One region of the Mesorhizobium sp. M0761 genome, then DNA from elsewhere that is predicted to be linked to it. Evidence: predicted binding sites of a transcription regulator. Region 1 holds the regulator's gene; each other region holds the start of a gene.
What was found. Region 1 encodes LexA, which represses DNA repair genes until DNA is damaged. Its sites were predicted from a motif close to TGTTCNNNNTGTGTTCNG; they were not measured.

Region 1 (4,212 bases):
TATTTGTAGGTGCAGCCGACGGCGAAATCGGCATTGGCACGGTCAAGTTCGACCGGCAAGGCGCCGGCCGTGTGGCAGAGATCCCAGATGATCAGCGCGCCGGCGTCATGTGCCTTGCGCGTCAGCGCCGCCATGTCGCGCAACTGGCCGGATTTGTAGTTGACGTGGTTGACCAGGATGACGGCAACGCTGTCGTCGATCAGCTCCTCGATTGCGGCCGCGTCGACGCCCTCCAGCCGCAGCCGCGTTCCCGGCCGGGTCGAGGCGACGCCTTCGGCCATGTAGAGGTCGGTCGGGAAACTGTCGCCCTCGGCAACGATGACCGACCGATCCGGCCGCATGCCGAGCGCTGCGTGCAGCAGCTTGTAGATGTTGATCGAGGTTGTGTCGCAGACCACCGTCTGCCCATCAGCCGCGCCGATCAGTCGCCCGAGCTGATCTCCGAGTTCCACCGGCATGTTGAACCAGCCGGCGGTGTTCCAGGCGCGAATGAGGTCGTGCGCCCATTCCTGCGTGGCGGCCTGCTGCAGTTCGCTGAAGACGACCGCTGACGCGGCGCCCAGGGAATTGCCGTCGAGATAAATCACGCCTTGCGGCAAGACAAAGCGTTCGCGCATGGAGCGCAGCGGATCGGCGGCATCCATTGCTTCGATTGTAGCGAGATCGGGTGTCGTGCTCATGATCCGGCGCCCCTCCATGGACAAACGCGCGCGGCGGAGCCTGCCGCCCAAACATGCCGGCGATCTTGAGTGGTCGCCCTTGAACTGTCAAACATTATATATAATTCACCCATTGAAAGGCTTTGATATATAATGATCCGCCGAGCGTTTATGTCTGATGGATCACGATGCTGGATGACGAGCAGACCTCGAAGACGGAAGCGGCCTATCGCCTGCTCAGGCGCGATATTCTTGCGACCCGGCTGGCGCCTGCCGCGCCGTTGAAGCTGAGCACGCTGCGCAACACCTACGGCATCGGCTGGACGCCGTTGCGCGAGGCGCTGTCGCGGCTGGAGGCGGAACGGCTTGTGACCGCCATCAGCAACCGCGGGTTTGCGGTCGCTCCCGTCTCTCGGGCGGAGCTCGAGGATTTGGCGCGTGCGCGGCTGGTGGTCGAACTGCCCCTGCTGGTGGAATCGATCGAGGAGGGCGATCGTGAGTGGGAAGACGCGGTCGTTGCCGCCCACTATCGTCTCTCACGGTGCGGGTCTGTTCTCGACGATCCATCGGATGATGCGGTCGACGCGTGGTACGAAAAACACGATGCCTTCCATGCGGCGCTGCTCAGTGCCGCGACATCCAGCTGGCTGCTGCGCTTCAATGCGACGATTTCCGACCAATTGCATCGCCATCACCGCTTTCTGGGTCTGGCCCCGACGCTGCGCGCCGCCGCCGGCCGCACGGATGGCCACCGGAAGGCCGTGGCGGCCCTGCGCGACGCCGTGGCGATCGAACACCATACCGCCCTGATGGAAGCGGCCCTCGATCGCGACGTCGAACGTGCGAAAACTCTGATGACCGCTCACATCGGCTACACGCTGCAGGTCTATGCCCAGAGTGAACCCGGCGCGGATGCTGCGCAGCCCCGTCCGAAAAGGAAGCGGCGATCGTAGCCGACGACGCAGGGCACTTTGTCTTCGTTTCACCCCGTTGCCGGCCAACGACTACGAGCGCCGCTCGCGGTGCCGAACGTCACGCTGAACAAAACGTCAACACATTCATTAAACTTTAAAAGGTTGCGGAACACAACTGGAACAGATAGTGTTTGTTCTGGGTTTGTTTTTTCTGATTCTGGTTTCAGAACCCCTGGGGGCCGCGATGCTGACGCGCAAACAACATGAGCTTCTGATGTTCATCCATGAACGCCTGAAGGAGAGCGGAATCCCGCCGTCCTTCGATGAGATGAAGGAAGCGCTTGACCTCGCCTCCAAGTCCGGCATCCACCGCCTGATCACGGCGCTTGAGGAGCGCGGTTTCATTCGCCGGCTGCCGAACCGGGCGCGCGCGCTGGAAGTGCTGCGGCTGCCCGACTCGATCGCACCAGGCCTCAATGCGGCGAGGAAGTTTTCGCCGAGCGTCATTCAGGGCAGTCTTGGTCAAACCGGCCAAGGGCAAGGCGGCCAAGGACAAGGCGCGATGGGCCAAGGCGGTATCGGTCGCCAGATCAAGCCGGGCTCGCCGTCGCGTTCGATGTCGGCCGGCAATGACGACGCCGTTTCGGCGGTGTCGATCCCGGTGATGGGACGCATTGCTGCCGGTGTGCCGATCGACGCCATCCAGCATCAGACCCATTCGATCTCGGTGCCGCCCGACATGATCATGGGCGGTGAACACTACGCGCTCGAGGTCAAGGGCGATTCGATGATCGAGGCCGGCATTTTCGATGGCGACACGGTCATCATCCGCAATGCCGACACAGCCAGCCCCGGCGAGATCGTGGTGGCGTTGGTCGACGATGAGGAAGCGACCCTGAAACGCTTCCGCCGCAAGGGCGCCTCGATCGCCCTGGAAGCCGCCAACCCGGCCTACGAGACCCGCATTTTTGGACCGGACAGGGTGAAGGTGCAGGGCAAGCTTGTCGGATTGATCCGGCGCTACTGAGCCGGCTTGGGTTTGTACTTTTCACGCTGGTTGTAAGGCGGCAGGCCGCGCGCTTCGCGGGAGAAGCGGCGTTGCTCGTGCCAGGGGCGATACGGCTTGTCGACGGCGAAGCGGATGGTTGGCGCTGCAGCTGCCGATTGCGGATCGAAGAAGACGGCGGCGCTGCCGTCGCGGGCCAGCTGTTTCTTCGTCACGACCAGCACCAGCGGGTCGCGGCACGGATTGTAGGCGGTGGCGTCATCGATGACGATCAGGCTCGCGAAGGCACAGGCCGGCCGCGCCGTCTTGCGGTCTTTCGCAAGCGCTACAATGGCTCCGGAAGGGTGCCGGGCGATACAGAGATCGCCGGTGCAATAGAAGGGCGAGCCGGGCGGCAGATCGAGCGGATCGAGATCGAACCGCGTATCTGTTGACTCGAAAATCTCAGGTGGGATAATGGTTTCGGCCCGCAGCGCCCGTTTCCAATTGTCCGTGGTGAATTCGTTGGAGCGTTCGCGGTTGAGGGCGAGTTCGCCGCCACCGATCGGCATGGCCACCAGATGCGCATCCTCGGATATGAGCACGTCGGGCGTAAGCACCTGCGGCACCGTCAACAGGCCGGCCAGCGCGAAAGGCACGGCCGCCAACCTGAGCCAGGTGGTGGCCATGGTGGCGATGACGAGGGCGACCGCCACCAACAGCACCGAGCGGATGGAGATCAGCCCGACGGCGTCGACCGGCGAGCGCTCGGAAATCCAGGCCGATATAGCGATCATCGCCATCAGACCCTTGCCCATCACATAGAGGAACGGCCCGTCGGCGCCGAACGGCATCGCCAGTGCGCTGAGCACGGCAAAAGGCATGACGATCAACGAAACAATCGGCATCACGGCCAGATTGGCGATCAGGCTGAGCGGCGACACACGCTCAAAATGCCAGATGGCGAACAGCAAGGTTGCACTGCCGGCGATGATCGAGGTCATGGCGAGGCCGCCCATGGCCAGCGCGAATTTTCGCGACAGGAAGCCGACGAAGGAGCGCTTTGCCGGCGGCGTTCTCACCTTGTCGGCGCGGTAATCGGCCCAGCCGGCATAGGCGCCGACAAGGGCGGCGGTGGCAGCAAACGACATCTGGAAGCTGGGACCGACCACCTCGTGCGGCGACACCAGGATGACGGCAATGGCGGAGATCGCCAGATTGCGCATGGTGAGTGCGGCGCGATCAAACAGCACGGCGACAAGCATGACCGCCAGCATGATGAAGCTGCGCTCGGCGGCAACCACGACGCCTGAAATGACGAGATAGGCGGCGATGGAGACGAGTGCTGCCACTGCTGCATATTTCTTGACTGGGCGGCGCGAAGAGAAATCGGGAAACAGCGCAAAGGCGCCACGCAGCAACGCCATGATGGTGCCGGCAACCAGCGCCATGTGCAGGCCGGAGATGGAGATGATGTGGTAGATGCCGGTGCGCCGCATCGCTTCGTTGACCTCGTCCGGGATGCCGGCGCGCACCCCGACAATCAACGCCGCGGCAATCTCGCCTTCGGCGCCGCCGATTTTGCCCCTGATATGGTCGGCAATGTTTTCGCGCGCGTTCTCGATTGCCGAGGAGAGCCGCGCGGTCAGCGGCG
Region 2 (4,212 bases), on a different contig from region 1:
CGACATGAAGCGCTCGATCTCCTCGCGCATCCAGGCGGATTCGGTTTCCTTCCACCGCCGTTCGAGATTGGGAATGACGCCCTCGAACGTCTTGGTGGTCTTGTAGGAGCGCAGGCCGTCATCATATTGGAAGGTGACCTCGCGCTCGCCGGTGCCACGCAGGACGGCATCCTTTGCCTCTTCGGTCAGGTCTTTGAACTTGTCGCCGAGCTTGAAGCCGTATGCCTTGCCCAGCGCTTCCAGCGTCTGCGCATAATAGGGCGAGGTCGATTTCGCCCACGGGCTGACGGCGCCGTCGCGCAGCGAGACGTTTTCGTCCGGCACGATCAGGCTGGCGTCGATGGCGCGCTGATTGCCGAGGCCGTCGCAGGTCGGGCAGGCGCCGAACGGGTTGTTGAACGAGAACAGCCTGGGCTCGATCTCCGGAATGGTGAAGCCGGAAACCGGGCAGGCGAATTTTTCCGAGAACAGGATGCGCTCATGCGTCTCGTTCTTCGATTTGTTGACCGAGTCCTCGCCGGTCTGGCTGGCGTCGAGCGGCCGGTCGGCGAACTCGGCCACCGCCAGCCCTTCGGCGAGCTTCAGCGCCGTTTCGATGGAATCGGCAAGCCGTGTCGCCAGGTCGCCGCGCACGACGATGCGGTCGACGACGACGTCGATGTCGTGCTTGTACTTCTTGTCCAGCGCCGGCACGTCGGCGATCTCGTAGAAGACGCCGTCGACCTTGACGCGCTGAAAGCCCTTCTTCTGCAGCTCCAGCAGTTCCTTTCGATACTCGCCCTTGCGGCCGCGCACGATCGGCGCCAGCAGGAAAAGGCGCGTGCCTTCCTCGACCGCCAGCACCCGGTCGACCATCTGCGAAACCGTCTGGCTCTCGATCGGCAGGCCGGTGGCCGGCGAATAGGGGATGCCGACGCGCGCAAACAGCAGGCGCATGTAGTCGTAGATCTCGGTGACGGTGCCGACTGTCGAGCGCGGGTTCTTCGACGTGGTCTTCTGCTCGATGGAGATGGCCGGTGATAGGCCGTCGATCTGGTCGACATCCGGCTTCTGCATCATTTCGAGGAACTGGCGCGCATAGGCCGACAGGCTCTCGACGTAACGGCGCTGGCCCTCGGCATAGATGGTGTCGAAAGCAAGCGACGATTTGCCGGAGCCCGACAGGCCGGTCATGACGATCAGGCTGTCACGTGGCAGGTCGAGATCGACATTCTTCAGGTTGTGTTCGCGTGCCCCGCGAATGGAAAGGTATTTATGGTCGGCCATCGCCGGTCGCCGCCTCAGGTCTGGTGTCAGTGGGATCGGCGGGTTTTCCCGACCGTTCCCTATGTAGGTATTTTTGCCGCCACGTCGAGAGACCCCACACTTCTCGACCAAAGCCGTTTAACCGTCTTTCGAGCGAAGGGGCAAGCGGAAAGAACAAAGGCCGAACACGCTCCTGACAAAGCTGTGCAGAAACTGACAAGGGTGTTTCAGAAACTGACCCTGACGTAAGCTCCCGGCGATCACATTTTCCGTAACCGGCTATTCAAGGTTGACGTCGTCGAATCGGGGGCGCACTCTGCCGGAGTCAACGGAGCCGGCCGTCTTTGATGGCCTCGCCGCCCATAGCGGCCTGCGAGACGCCGCAGGTTTTTGCGATTTGTGCTTCGGATTGACCCCAGTCGCAACGGACATAGGAGCGGAGCATGACGCCACCGGATAGTCCCTTGAGGCTCCACCTGCTAGTGGAGCCGCGGCGGGCATAAGTGCCAGGTAGTTTCAAGGCATTGAAGTGTATGCGTCCAAACGATCGCATCGCGTCAGTCCAACAAACCACCCGACAAACCGTGATCTGCCGAATCCCACAAAAATCAGAGACGGCTAGTCGGATCGTCGGCTGAATGCCGCGAAGCATCCGAAATCAAAGTCGGTATAACACTACCGGCAGTTTGGATTTGAAATCCAAAAAAAGCCCCGACCGTTTGCGGAAGCAACGGCGGGGCTGTTCGTTTGCGAGGAAGTCGTCGGCGCAGGCTTTCTCTCCCGTATAGTAGCTGGGAGAAGGGGCTACCGGCGCGGCGGCTTGATCCCACCCGTGCCGACATCGACAGTGATGCTGCCGGAAATCTTGACATCGGTGTCGCCGATCTTGAACGTGCCGTTCTCGCCGGCAGGCAGCGCGTCGTCCGGCTCCGGCTGCGGCGCGGGCTTGGCGATGCGGTAGTCGCCGGTCACGCCGGGCAGGGCGCCTTTCCGCGACGTGCTGGTGCTGCCCCCGGCAAAGGCCATGCTCGATGTCGCCGCCGTGATGGCAATGGCTATGGTCAGTCTGTTCAGGTGGTAGCGCATGGCAAGACTATAGTGCCGCGCTCAAGGCGAGGCCAGACCAGCGGCGTTGAAATTGAGGGAACACCGGCCTGCATTCGATACGGTGATCAGGCCGCTGCCTGCTTGCGGGTGTCGAAGACGTGGTCGACGAGGCCCCAGTCCTTGGCCTCCTTCGCGGTCATGAAGAAATCGCGGTCAAGCGTGCGTTCGACCTCTTCGTGGGTGCGGCCGCAATGGTGAGCGTAGAGGTCGGCCATGTGCCGCTTGGTGCGCAAAATGCCTTCGGCGTGACGCTGGATGTCGGAGGCCTGGCCCTGGAAGCCGCCCAAAGGCTGGTGCAGCACGATGCTGGCGTTGGGGAGCGCGATGCGCCGCCCCGGCGTTCCCGCCATCAGCAGGAACGAGGCCATCGACGCGGCAAAGCCCATGCACACGGTCGACACCGGGCAGCTGACATATTGTATCGTGTCGTAGATGGCGAAACCGCTGGTCACCACGCCGCCCGGCGAGTTGATGTAGAGCGAGATCTCCTTGTCGGGATTGTCCGATTCCAGCGACAGGAGCTGGGCGCAGACCAGCGCCGACATGCCGTCATTGATCTCGCCATTGACGAAGATGATGCGCTCGCGCAGCAGCCGCGAGAAAATGTCGAAGGCGCGTTCGCCGCGGCTCGATTGCTCGATCACCATCGGCACCAGATTGGCAAAGCCGCTCATCTCATTGTCTCCGTTTTGATTTTTCCGGTTTAGGCAGCGCGCAGCAACAGGCGCGGCGCGTTGGCGGCGACTGGCGGCTTGGGCTTGTATGCGCGCAGCGAGAGCCGGCAGGCGGCGCCCGCCATCGCCACCGCAGGCGTTGCCGCCGCGGCAAACCCGTCATGAACAATGCGCAAATGCGTGCCACCGGAAACAGTGCGGGCAAGCGTGAAGGTCACGATACTGTCCAGCCCATTGGCATCGCCGGTTTCAGAACGCTCGCGCCAGGAATAGCGCAGCAGGCGCCCCGGTTCGGCATCGAGCACTTCGCACTCGATCGGCTTCTCAGGCCCGGCAAAGGCAAAGCGGCTGCCGGTTTCCGGCTTGATGTCGTTCGGCATCATCCATTCCGCCAAAAGCTCCGGCACGGTCAGCGCCCGCCACACTTTTTCCGGTGCGTCCGGCAGATCGCATTCGAAGGCGAGGGCATCCTTGGCGGTCTGCGTCTGCTTTTCGTCGGTCATTGGTCCATGTCCTTCAAAACGGCCTTCAGTCTTTCGATGCGCTCCGGCCAGAATGCGCGGTAGCGTTCGATCCAGCCGAGCAGCGGCTCGAGCCCTTGCGGATCGGCGCGATAGTAGGCATTGCGGCCGGCCCGCCTTTCGCTGACCAGGCCGGCGCCGCGCAGCACGGCAAGGTGCTGCGACACCGCCGGCTGCGACACGCTCATGCCGGTGCGCAACTCCGAAACGCTCATCTCGCCGGAAGTCAGCCGCTCATAGACGGCGCGTCGCGTCGGGTCGGCCAGGGCGCGAAAAATCTGTGCTTCGATCATGGCAAAAGCATAAGTCAATACTTATCGATTTGGCAAGGGGTGTTTTGAATGCCCCGTATTGATTGGATCCTGCCGGGCCTCTAATCCATGGGGAACAAGATGGGCCGATCATCGCGAGGCAGGAGTAGTATTATGAATTCCAACGTCGATCTTTCGTCCGCCGAGAACCTCAACGAGGCTCTGAGGCTCTATCGCCGCCTCGTCCTCGGTATAGGCGCCATCGCCGTCATCGGTTTCGTGGCCGTGATCTTGTTGGCCAAGCTGGGTACGGCGCTATCGCCGCCATACGGGATTTACATCTTCGGCGAAGGATTTGGGACCTGGGGCCTGATCGCGGTGGTAGCGGCGCTCGTCGCTCAGGTGTGGTGGCAC
Region 3 (4,212 bases), on a different contig from region 1:
GCGCGGCCAGTTGCTGATGGCGATGTACCATCTCGAGGGACAGCCAATGTCGTCGGACCCGCGCTTGGCGCTGGCCAGGCAGGTCGACATCTTGGCGGCCAAGGGCCTCTATCCCGCCGGCGCCTTCGAACTCGAATTTTTCCTGCTGGCCAATGAGCGCGATGCCGATGGCAAGGTGAAACCGGCGGATGCCGTGCTCGACGGCCGCCGCTCGGCCAAGACGGAAGTCTATTCCGTCGACCATCTGCACGGCATGGAGCCGCTGTTTTCCGACATCTATGCCGCGGCTAAGGCGCAAGGCATTCCGGCCGAAACGGTGATTTCCGAATACGCGCCCGGCCAGTACGAGCTGACGCTGAACTACCGCAAGGATGTCATGCGGGCGGCCGACGACCTCGTCATGTTGAAGCGGCTGGTGCGGGCGCAGGCGCGCCGCCATGGTGTTACCGCCTGCTTCATGGCCAAGCCGATCGAAAAATATGCCGGCTCCGGCATGCATTTCCATGTTTCGCTGCAGGACAAGAACGGCCGCAACGTTTTTGCCGAAGCCGGCGGCGAAAGCTGGTCGCTGCCGCTGCTGCAGGGGCTCGGCGGGCTGATCCAGACCATGGCCGAATCGATGCTGGTGTTTGCGCCGCACGCCAATTCCTGGCGGCGCTTCGTCTCGCAGTCCTATGCGCCAGTGGCGCCGACCTGGGGCGTCAACAACCGTTCGGTGGCGCTGCGCGTGCCGGCGGGCGACGCCAAGAACCGGCGCATCGAGCACCGGCCTTCGGGCGTCGACGCCAATCCCTACCTGATCGCGGCAACGGTGCTGGCCGGCATCATCAAGGGTTTGGACGAAGGCCTCGACCCCGGCCCCGAAACCACTGGGAATGGCTATGAAGCCGCTGTCACGCGCACGACCATGCCGGTCGACTGGCGCGCTGCGATCGAGGCGGCGCGGGCATCGAGCTTCCTGAAAGAGGCGCTTGGCGAGGATCTGCATCGCACCTTCGTGGCGATCAAGCAGTCGGAGTATCTGCGCGTCGCCCGCACCGTCAGCGAGCTGGATTACCACCTCTACCTCCATGAGGTCTGAGAGACCGCCTGGAACTCGGGCAGTCGTCCTGCTAGCCCGACGATCAGGCGGCGATTACTTTTCGCCGCCTGCATCAAATGAGGTGGCGCTGCAGCCTTCAAGAACATATCATGAACGGATGAGCGCACCTACCGTCCGTGAAAAGCTGGCAATCCTGTCTGACGCCGCCAAATACGATGCTTCCTGCGCCTCGTCCGGCTGGGCGAAGAAGGATTCGCTCCAATCCGGCGGTATCGGCTCCACAGAAGGCATGGGCATCTGCCATTCCTACGCGCCGGATGGCCGCTGCATTTCGCTCCTGAAAATCCTGCTCACCAATTTCTGCATTTACGATTGCAGCTACTGCATCAACCGCTCGTCATCGAATGTGCGCCGCGCCCGCTTTAGCATCGACGAGGTGGTGAAGCTGACCATGGATTTCTACCGGCGCAACTACATCGAGGGCCTCTTCCTGTCCTCCGGCGTCATCCGTTCGCCCGACGAGACCATGGCCGAGATGGTGGAGGTGGCGCGGCGGCTGCGGCTGGACGAAAAATTCTCCGGCTATATTCATCTGAAGACCATTCCGGAAAGCTCGGCCGAACTGGTCGAGCAGGCCGGGCTCTACGCCGACCGGCTGTCTATCAACGTCGAACTGCCGACCGATGAGGGCGTCAAGAAACTGGCGCCGGAGAAGAAGCCGGAAACGATCCGCCTTTCCATGGCGAACCTGCGCCGGAAGATGGAGGAAAAAGCCGAGCCGACGCTGAGGACCAAGAAGCGCGAACGCTTTGCGCCCGGAGGTCAGTCGACGCAGATGATCGTCGGCGCCGACAAGACATCCGACGACGGCATCTTGCACACCAGTGCGCGGCTCTATGGCAGCTACCATCTGCGGCGCGTCTATTACTCCGCCTTCAGCCCGATCCCGGATTCGTCATCGTCGCTGCCGCTGCAGAAACCGCCGCTGATGCGCGAGCACCGGCTCTATCAGGCCGACTGGCTGATGCGCTTCTACGGCTTTTCGCAGCCGGAAATCCTCGCCGGCAGCAGCGACGGCATGCTCGATCTCGCCATTGACCCCAAGCTCGCCTGGGCTTTGCGCAATCGGGCGAGGTTTCCCGTCGACATCAACCGCGCCGATCGGGAAGCGCTGCTGCGGGTTCCGGGTCTGGGCACCAAGGTGGTGGCGAAGATCCTTGAAACCCGCCGCCACCGACACATGCGGCTGGAAGATGTCGGACGGATCTGCCATTCGATCGCCAAGCTGAGGCCCTTCATCATCGCCGAAGGCTGGTCGCCGGGTGGACTAACGGACAAGACCGGCTTGCGCGACACGATCGTAAAGTCCTGCGAACAACTGTCTCTGTTTTGACCATGCAGCCGGCCCAGCTCGACCTTGCCCGATACACTGTCCGGCTAGCGAGCCAGACCGATTTCGCCGGTTGGCGCGATGCGGCACGGCGTCTGGCGCTGAATGAGGTCCGACCTGAGGATATTAGTTGGGGTGTCGGGTCCGACGCCAATGATACTCAAGATGCCTTGCCGGCGGTGCCAGAGGGCGCGCAGCTTACCGTCCCGCGCGAGTTCATCGCCCATGCCGAAACGGCCTTCTGCCACTCCGACCCCGGCCGGTTTGCCTTTCTCTACTGGATGCTTTGGCGCCTGCGCACCGAGCCGAAACTGCTGGCGATCGCATCCGATCCCGACACCAGGCGGCTCGAAGCCATGGAAAAGGCGGTGCGGCGCGACAGCCATAAGATGCATGCCTTCGTACGCTTCCGGAAGATCGGCGACGGCGAGAACGAGCGCTACGTCGCCTGGTTCGAGCCGGAGCATTTCATTGTCGAGCGCAACGCGGATTTCTTCGTCCGGCGGTTCACCGGCATGCGCTGGACCATCCTGACGCCCTATGCCTCCGCCGACTGGAACGGCGAAAGGCTGGCGATCGGGCCGGGTGCGGCCAAGGGCGATGCACCCGATCAGGACGACACCGAGGCGTTGTGGCTGACCTATTTCGAAAACATCTTCAACCCGGCGCGGCTCAAGGTGAAGGCGATGCAGAAGGAGATGCCGAAGAAATATTGGCGGAACCTTCCCGAGGCCTCGCTCATTCCAGATCTGATCGCAGGAGCGGACGAGGCCGCCAGGGATATGATTGCCAGACTGCCGACAACGCCGGCGCCGCACCACGCCAAGCTGCAGGCGAAACATTGGCCGAAGCGCGAGCCGGCCGAGGCGCCGGACGATGACGCCAACACCATTTCCGAGCTACGCGAAGCCGCGAAAGGCTGCCGCCGCTGCCCGTTGTGGCGCGACGCGACACAGACCGTGTTCGGCGAGGGGCCGGATGATGCCAAAGTGGTCTTCGTCGGCGAACAACCGGGCGATCAGGAAGATCTCGCCGGCAAACCTTTTGTCGGGCCAGCGGGCAAAGTGTTCGATGCAATTCTCGATGACGCAGGCGTCGACCGGCAAAAAGTCTACGTCACCAACGCCGTCAAGCATTTCAAGTTCGAGCCGCGCGGCAAGCGCCGCATCCATTCGAAGCCAAATGCCGGCGAAGTCCAGGCCTGCCGCTGGTGGATCGGCCGGGAGCTTGAGCTGATCAAGCCGGACCTCGCCGTGGCGCTTGGGGCAACGGCGGCGTTGTCGCTGCTGGGCAAGGCCATTGCCGTGACGAAAATGCGCGGCCAGTTGATCGAACGCGAGGATGGCTTGCGCGTGTTCATCACCATCCACCCCTCCTTTATCCTGCGCATTCACGAGCCGACGGACAAGGAGGCTGAGCGCGAGCGGTTCCTAAAGGATATGAAAGAGGTGAAGCGGCTGATGGGGTCGTGAGATGAGCGAAAGCCTCAGCGACATCGTCATCCGCGGGCGGAGCAAGGAGTGAAGCGACGCAGCGCAGACCCGAGGATCCATGCCGCGACGTTTGCACGCTGCTACGGTGCAGAATTATGCCGTTGCGCTCGACGGCTAACATCACGGAATGGATCCCAGGGGTCTTCGCGACGGAGCTTCGCTCCTGCTTCGCCCAGGGATGACGAAGCTGGGTGGCTTCACGGTCGTGAATCCAACGTTGGAAAACTTCGGCCGCCACGGCCAGATTAACTGATTAGGATTGCCCTCAGATCGTTCACATTCGTACC
Region 4 (4,212 bases), on a different contig from region 1:
AGGGCACCCTTCCGCGAAGTCGCAACCTGCTCTTCAGGCCAGTTTGCTGTCGGACGATCCGTTCATATCCTATTCGGGAATGTCCGGTACGCCGCTCGGATTAGCAAGTCATATGCCTTTCCGTCCACGCAGCCACCGCGCCTGGTTTCTCATCTCGCCAACCTGGTCCGTCGAAAACAGTGCTAGCGTCAAAACCATCCGGACCTATGCCGTTCTGCATAGACTCAAGAACCCCCGTCACTCGCTAATCTTCCTATCCAACACTCAGGCAGAGGCTGATCTGTTGAACCAGTCCGGCGAGGCCGCCGTCCTGCACAACAAGACGTCAACAACCTCCGAACACATATTCAGGCCTCTCGATGACGTCCCTGTAGAATTTGATGCAATCTACAATGCGCAGCTGGCTCCGTGGAAGCGCCATGACTTGTCGCTTGGCATCCAGCGTTGCGCATTTGTCTTCTATCGAGATTCAAGCGGATCCTCCACGACGGAGTCGGAAAGAGCGCGAATAAATCGGCATAGGGAGCTCGCGCCGCATCACGTCTTTATCAACGAGTTTGACGGCACCGGCAAGCCTGTCCGATTGGCACCGGCTCAGGTGAACACGCATCTAAATCGTGCAGCCGTGGGAATCTGTCTCTCTCACCTGGAAGGACCAATATTCGCCAGCACGGAATATCTTCTCGCGGGCCTTCCAGTGGTCACGACGCCGAACCATGGCGGCCGAGACCTTTATCTGGATGACGACTATTCGCTCACAGTTCCACCCGATCCTCGATCCATCGCGGAGGCTGTCTTAGCGCTGAAGGAGCGACGAATTCCCCGGGATTACATTCGTTCGCAAACTTTGAAACGAATCGAACGAGACCGCGGGCGGTTCATAGACCTTGTAAACGAGATTTTTCTGGAGAGCGGCTCTTCGCGCCGGATCGCCCTGCCTTGGCCTTTCAGATATCCTGTCATGGAGTGGCTTCCACCGCAGGTCGCGATCGATCGATCGCTTTCAGGTTCGGTCGATGCCTTCATCACCGCTTAGAAGCAACACCCTCAGATCGCCGAAGGGCCTAGTCGCCCTTGTTAAACGCGGTCGAGGAGGCGGAGCAGCCGTTCCATTTTGCTTGACCATCTTCCTTTTTTGCAACCGGCACAGCGCGCTGCAGCCACCACGAATGCATGTTCCTGTAATGTTCTTGCCTTGGCCTGAAATCTATGGTTGTCTTGTCCTGACGTCGCTCGCGGTCTGAACCACAAGGCCGAGGCGAGCCGATATCCGGGGGCAGAGCAAGATGGTGGCGCGGGTTCGCACGGTTGCTTTCCAGGGCATCGAGGCCGTACCGGTCGATGTCCAGGTGATGATCGCGCCGGGCAAGGTCGGCATGCAGATCGTCGGGCTGGCCGACAAGGCGGTGGCCGAAAGCCGCGAGCGCGTGCAGGCGGCACTGCATGCGTCGGGGCTGTCGATGCCGTCGAAGAAGGTGACGGTCAACCTGGCGCCTGCCGATCTTCCTAAGGAAGGGAGCCATTACGACCTGCCGATCGCGCTCGGCCTGATGGCTGCACTCGGCGCCATTCCGGGCGACATGCTGGCCTCCTATGTCGTGCTCGGAGAATTGTCGCTCGACGGCACCATTGCCACGGTCGCCGGCGCGCTGCCGGCGGCGATCGGCGCCAATGCCGAGGGAAAGGGCCTGATCTGCCCGTTCGGCTGCGGGCCGGAAGCGGCCTGGGCGGGCAAGGATTTCGACATATTGGCGCCGCGCAGCCTGATTGCCATCGCCAATCATTTTCGCGGCACGCAGGTGCTGTCGCGGCCCGAGCCCGGCATCCATGTCTCGGCCCGCGACCTGCCCGACCTTTCAGACATCAAGGGCCAGGAAAGCGCCAAGCGGGCGCTGGAAGTGGCGGCGGCCGGCGGCCACAATCTGTTGATGGTCGGGCCTCCCGGCTCGGGAAAATCGATGCTGGCGCAGAGGCTGCCTTCAATTCTGCCGCCACTGGCGCCCAAGGAACTTCTTGAAGTCTCGATGATCGCCTCGGTGGCCGGCGAGCTCGGCGAAGGCAAGCTCACCGACCGGCGGCCGTTCCGCGCCCCGCACCATTCGGCTTCGATGGCGGCAATGGTCGGCGGCGGCATCAGGGCGCGGCCGGGCGAAGTATCGCTTGCCCATAACGGCGTGCTGTTCCTCGACGAGTTTCCCGAATTCACGCCGCAGACCTTGGATGCGCTGCGCCAGCCACTGGAGACCGGCGACTGCATGATCGCGCGCGCCAACCACCGCGTCACCTATCCAGCGCGCATCCAGCTGGTGGCGGCGATGAACCCGTGCCGTTGCGGCATGGCCGGCGAGCCCGGCTATCGCTGCCTGCGCGGTGAGCGCTGCCGCACCGACTACCAGGCGCGCATTTCCGGCCCGCTGCTCGACCGCATCGATCTCAGGATCGAGGTGCCTGCGGTTTCGGCCGCCGATCTGATCCGGCCGGATCGGGCGGAGAAAAGTGCCGCCGTTGCGCAGCGCGTCGCGCGCGCCCGCACCATCCAGCGCGAACGGTTCGAGCGGCTCGGCGTGACCAGCGCGACCACCAACGCGCATTGCTCGCCTTCTGTTATCGAGGACATCGCGATGCCGGATGCCGCCGGCCTGTCTCTGTTGAAGGACGCCAGCGAAAAGCTCGGCTTTTCCGCGCGCGCCTATCATCGGGTGCTGAAAGTGGCGCGCACGCTGGCCGATCTCGAAGCGAGAGAAACCGTCGGCCGCATTCACCTGGCCGAGGCGATTTCCTACCGCATGATGTCGGAGCGGGTGGCGCAGGCGGCGTAACGCTCCTCCTTGAGGGGAAGGTGGCCCCGAAGCGGCAGGGTGGGGGTCGCCGAAGAATGGTCGATCTTTTTGGAGCCGAGCCGAGAAAGGGCCTCTGCAATGACATTGCTTGTAGTGTCGTCCGAAGGGAGTCGCCGCACTTCACGCAGGACCCCACCCGGCCCTTCGGGCCACCCTCCCCTCAAGGGGGAGGGAAATGCAGGCGCTAATTCGCCCGCTCTTTCGCCTTCAGCTCCAGCCGCCGTGCGTGCAGCACCGGTTCCGTATAGCCATTCGGCTGTTCGCGGCCTCTAAACACCAGGTCGCAGGCGGCGTGGAAGGCGATGGAATTGTCGAAATCGGTGGCCATCGGGCGGTAGAGCGGGTCGCCGACATTTTGGAGGTCGACGATCGCTGCCATGCGCCGCAGCGAATCCATCACCTGGATCTGCGAGCACACCTTGTGGTGCAGCCAGTTGGCGATGTGCTGCGAGGAGATGCGCAGCGTGGCGCGGTCTTCCATCAGGCCGACATCGTTGATGTCGGGCACTTTCGAGCAGCCGACGCCCTGGTCGATCCAGCGCACGACATAGCCAAGAATACCTTGCGCATTGTTGTCGAGTTCGCGCTGGATCTCGTCGGGGGTCCAGTTCGGCCGCACCGCCACCGGCACCGACAATATATCATCGAGCTTCGCCTTCGGCCGGCTCTTGAGCGCCGCCTGGACGGCATGGACATCGACCTTGTGATAGTGCGTGGCGTGCAACGTCGCCGCCGTCGGCGACGGCACCCAGGCGGTGCTGGCGCCGGCCTTGGGATGCGCGATCTTCTGTTCCAGCATCGCCGCCATCAGATCGGGCATCGCCCACATGCCCTTGCCGATCTGGGCATGACCGGCGAGCCCGCATTCGAGCCCGATATCGACATTCCACGCCTCATAGGCGGAGATCCAGGCGGCCTGCTTCATGTCGCCCTTGCGGATCATCGGCCCGGCTTCCATCGAGGTGTGGATCTCGTCGCCGGTGCGGTCGAGGAAGCCGGTGTTGATGAACACGACGCGTTCCTTGGCGGCGCGGATCGCCTCCTTGAGGTTGACGGTGGTGCGCCGCTCCTCGTCCATGATGCCCATCTTGATGGTGTTTGCCGCCATACCGAGCAGCGCTTCGACGCGGTCGAAAATCTCGACTGCGAAGGCGACTTCCTCCGGCCCATGCATCTTCGGCTTCACCACATACATCGAGCCCGCGCGGGAATTCATCCGACGCCCGTTGGCGCCGACATCGTGCAGCGCGATCAGCGCCGTCATCGCCGCATCCAAGATGCCTTCCGGCACCTCGTTGCCATCGCGGTCGAGGATGGCCGGATTGGTCATGAGGTGACCGACGTCTCGCACCAGCATCAGCGAGCGGCCAGG

Region 2: a site for LexA is predicted at 1,416-1,433, ahead of uvrA (excinuclease ABC subunit UvrA). Genes of this name have one in related genera too.
Region 3: a site for LexA is predicted at 1,181-1,198, ahead of NKI32_RS28070 (putative DNA modification/repair radical SAM protein). Genes of this name have one in related genera too.
Region 4: a site for LexA is predicted at 1,175-1,192, ahead of NKI32_RS03330 (YifB family Mg chelatase-like AAA ATPase). Genes of this name have one in related genera too.

Annotation. Positions count from the first base shown of each region.
Region 1 is NZ_JAMYPF010000018.1:16,397-20,608, reverse strand. Features, by position in the region: gene kynU (kynureninase) at 1-680, opposite strand, end outside; gene NKI32_RS24435 (GntR family transcriptional regulator) at 848-1,612, shown strand; gene lexA (transcriptional repressor LexA) at 1,818-2,600, shown strand; gene NKI32_RS24425 (ComEC/Rec2 family competence protein) at 2,594-4,212, opposite strand, start outside.
Region 2 is NZ_JAMYPF010000004.1:344,949-349,160, forward strand. Features, by position in the region: gene uvrA (excinuclease ABC subunit UvrA) at 1-1,266, opposite strand, end outside; gene NKI32_RS09355 (hypothetical protein) at 2,050-2,271, opposite strand; gene NKI32_RS09360 (ATP-dependent Clp protease proteolytic subunit) at 2,418-3,026, opposite strand; gene NKI32_RS09365 (SRPBCC family protein) at 3,056-3,529, opposite strand; gene NKI32_RS09370 (ArsR/SmtB family transcription factor) at 3,526-3,840, opposite strand; gene NKI32_RS09375 (ABC transporter ATP-binding protein) at 3,973-4,212, shown strand, end outside.
Region 3 is NZ_JAMYPF010000024.1:61,401-65,612, forward strand. Features, by position in the region: gene NKI32_RS28065 (glutamine synthetase family protein) at 1-1,081, shown strand, start outside; gene NKI32_RS28070 (putative DNA modification/repair radical SAM protein) at 1,200-2,435, shown strand; gene NKI32_RS28075 (UdgX family uracil-DNA binding protein) at 2,438-3,904, shown strand; gene NKI32_RS28080 (glycerate kinase type-2 family protein) at 4,171-4,212, opposite strand, start outside.
Region 4 is NZ_JAMYPF010000002.1:99,393-103,604, reverse strand. Features, by position in the region: gene NKI32_RS03335 (glycosyltransferase) at 1-1,036, shown strand, start outside; gene NKI32_RS03330 (YifB family Mg chelatase-like AAA ATPase) at 1,287-2,819, shown strand; gene NKI32_RS03325 (malate synthase G) at 3,025-4,212, opposite strand, start outside.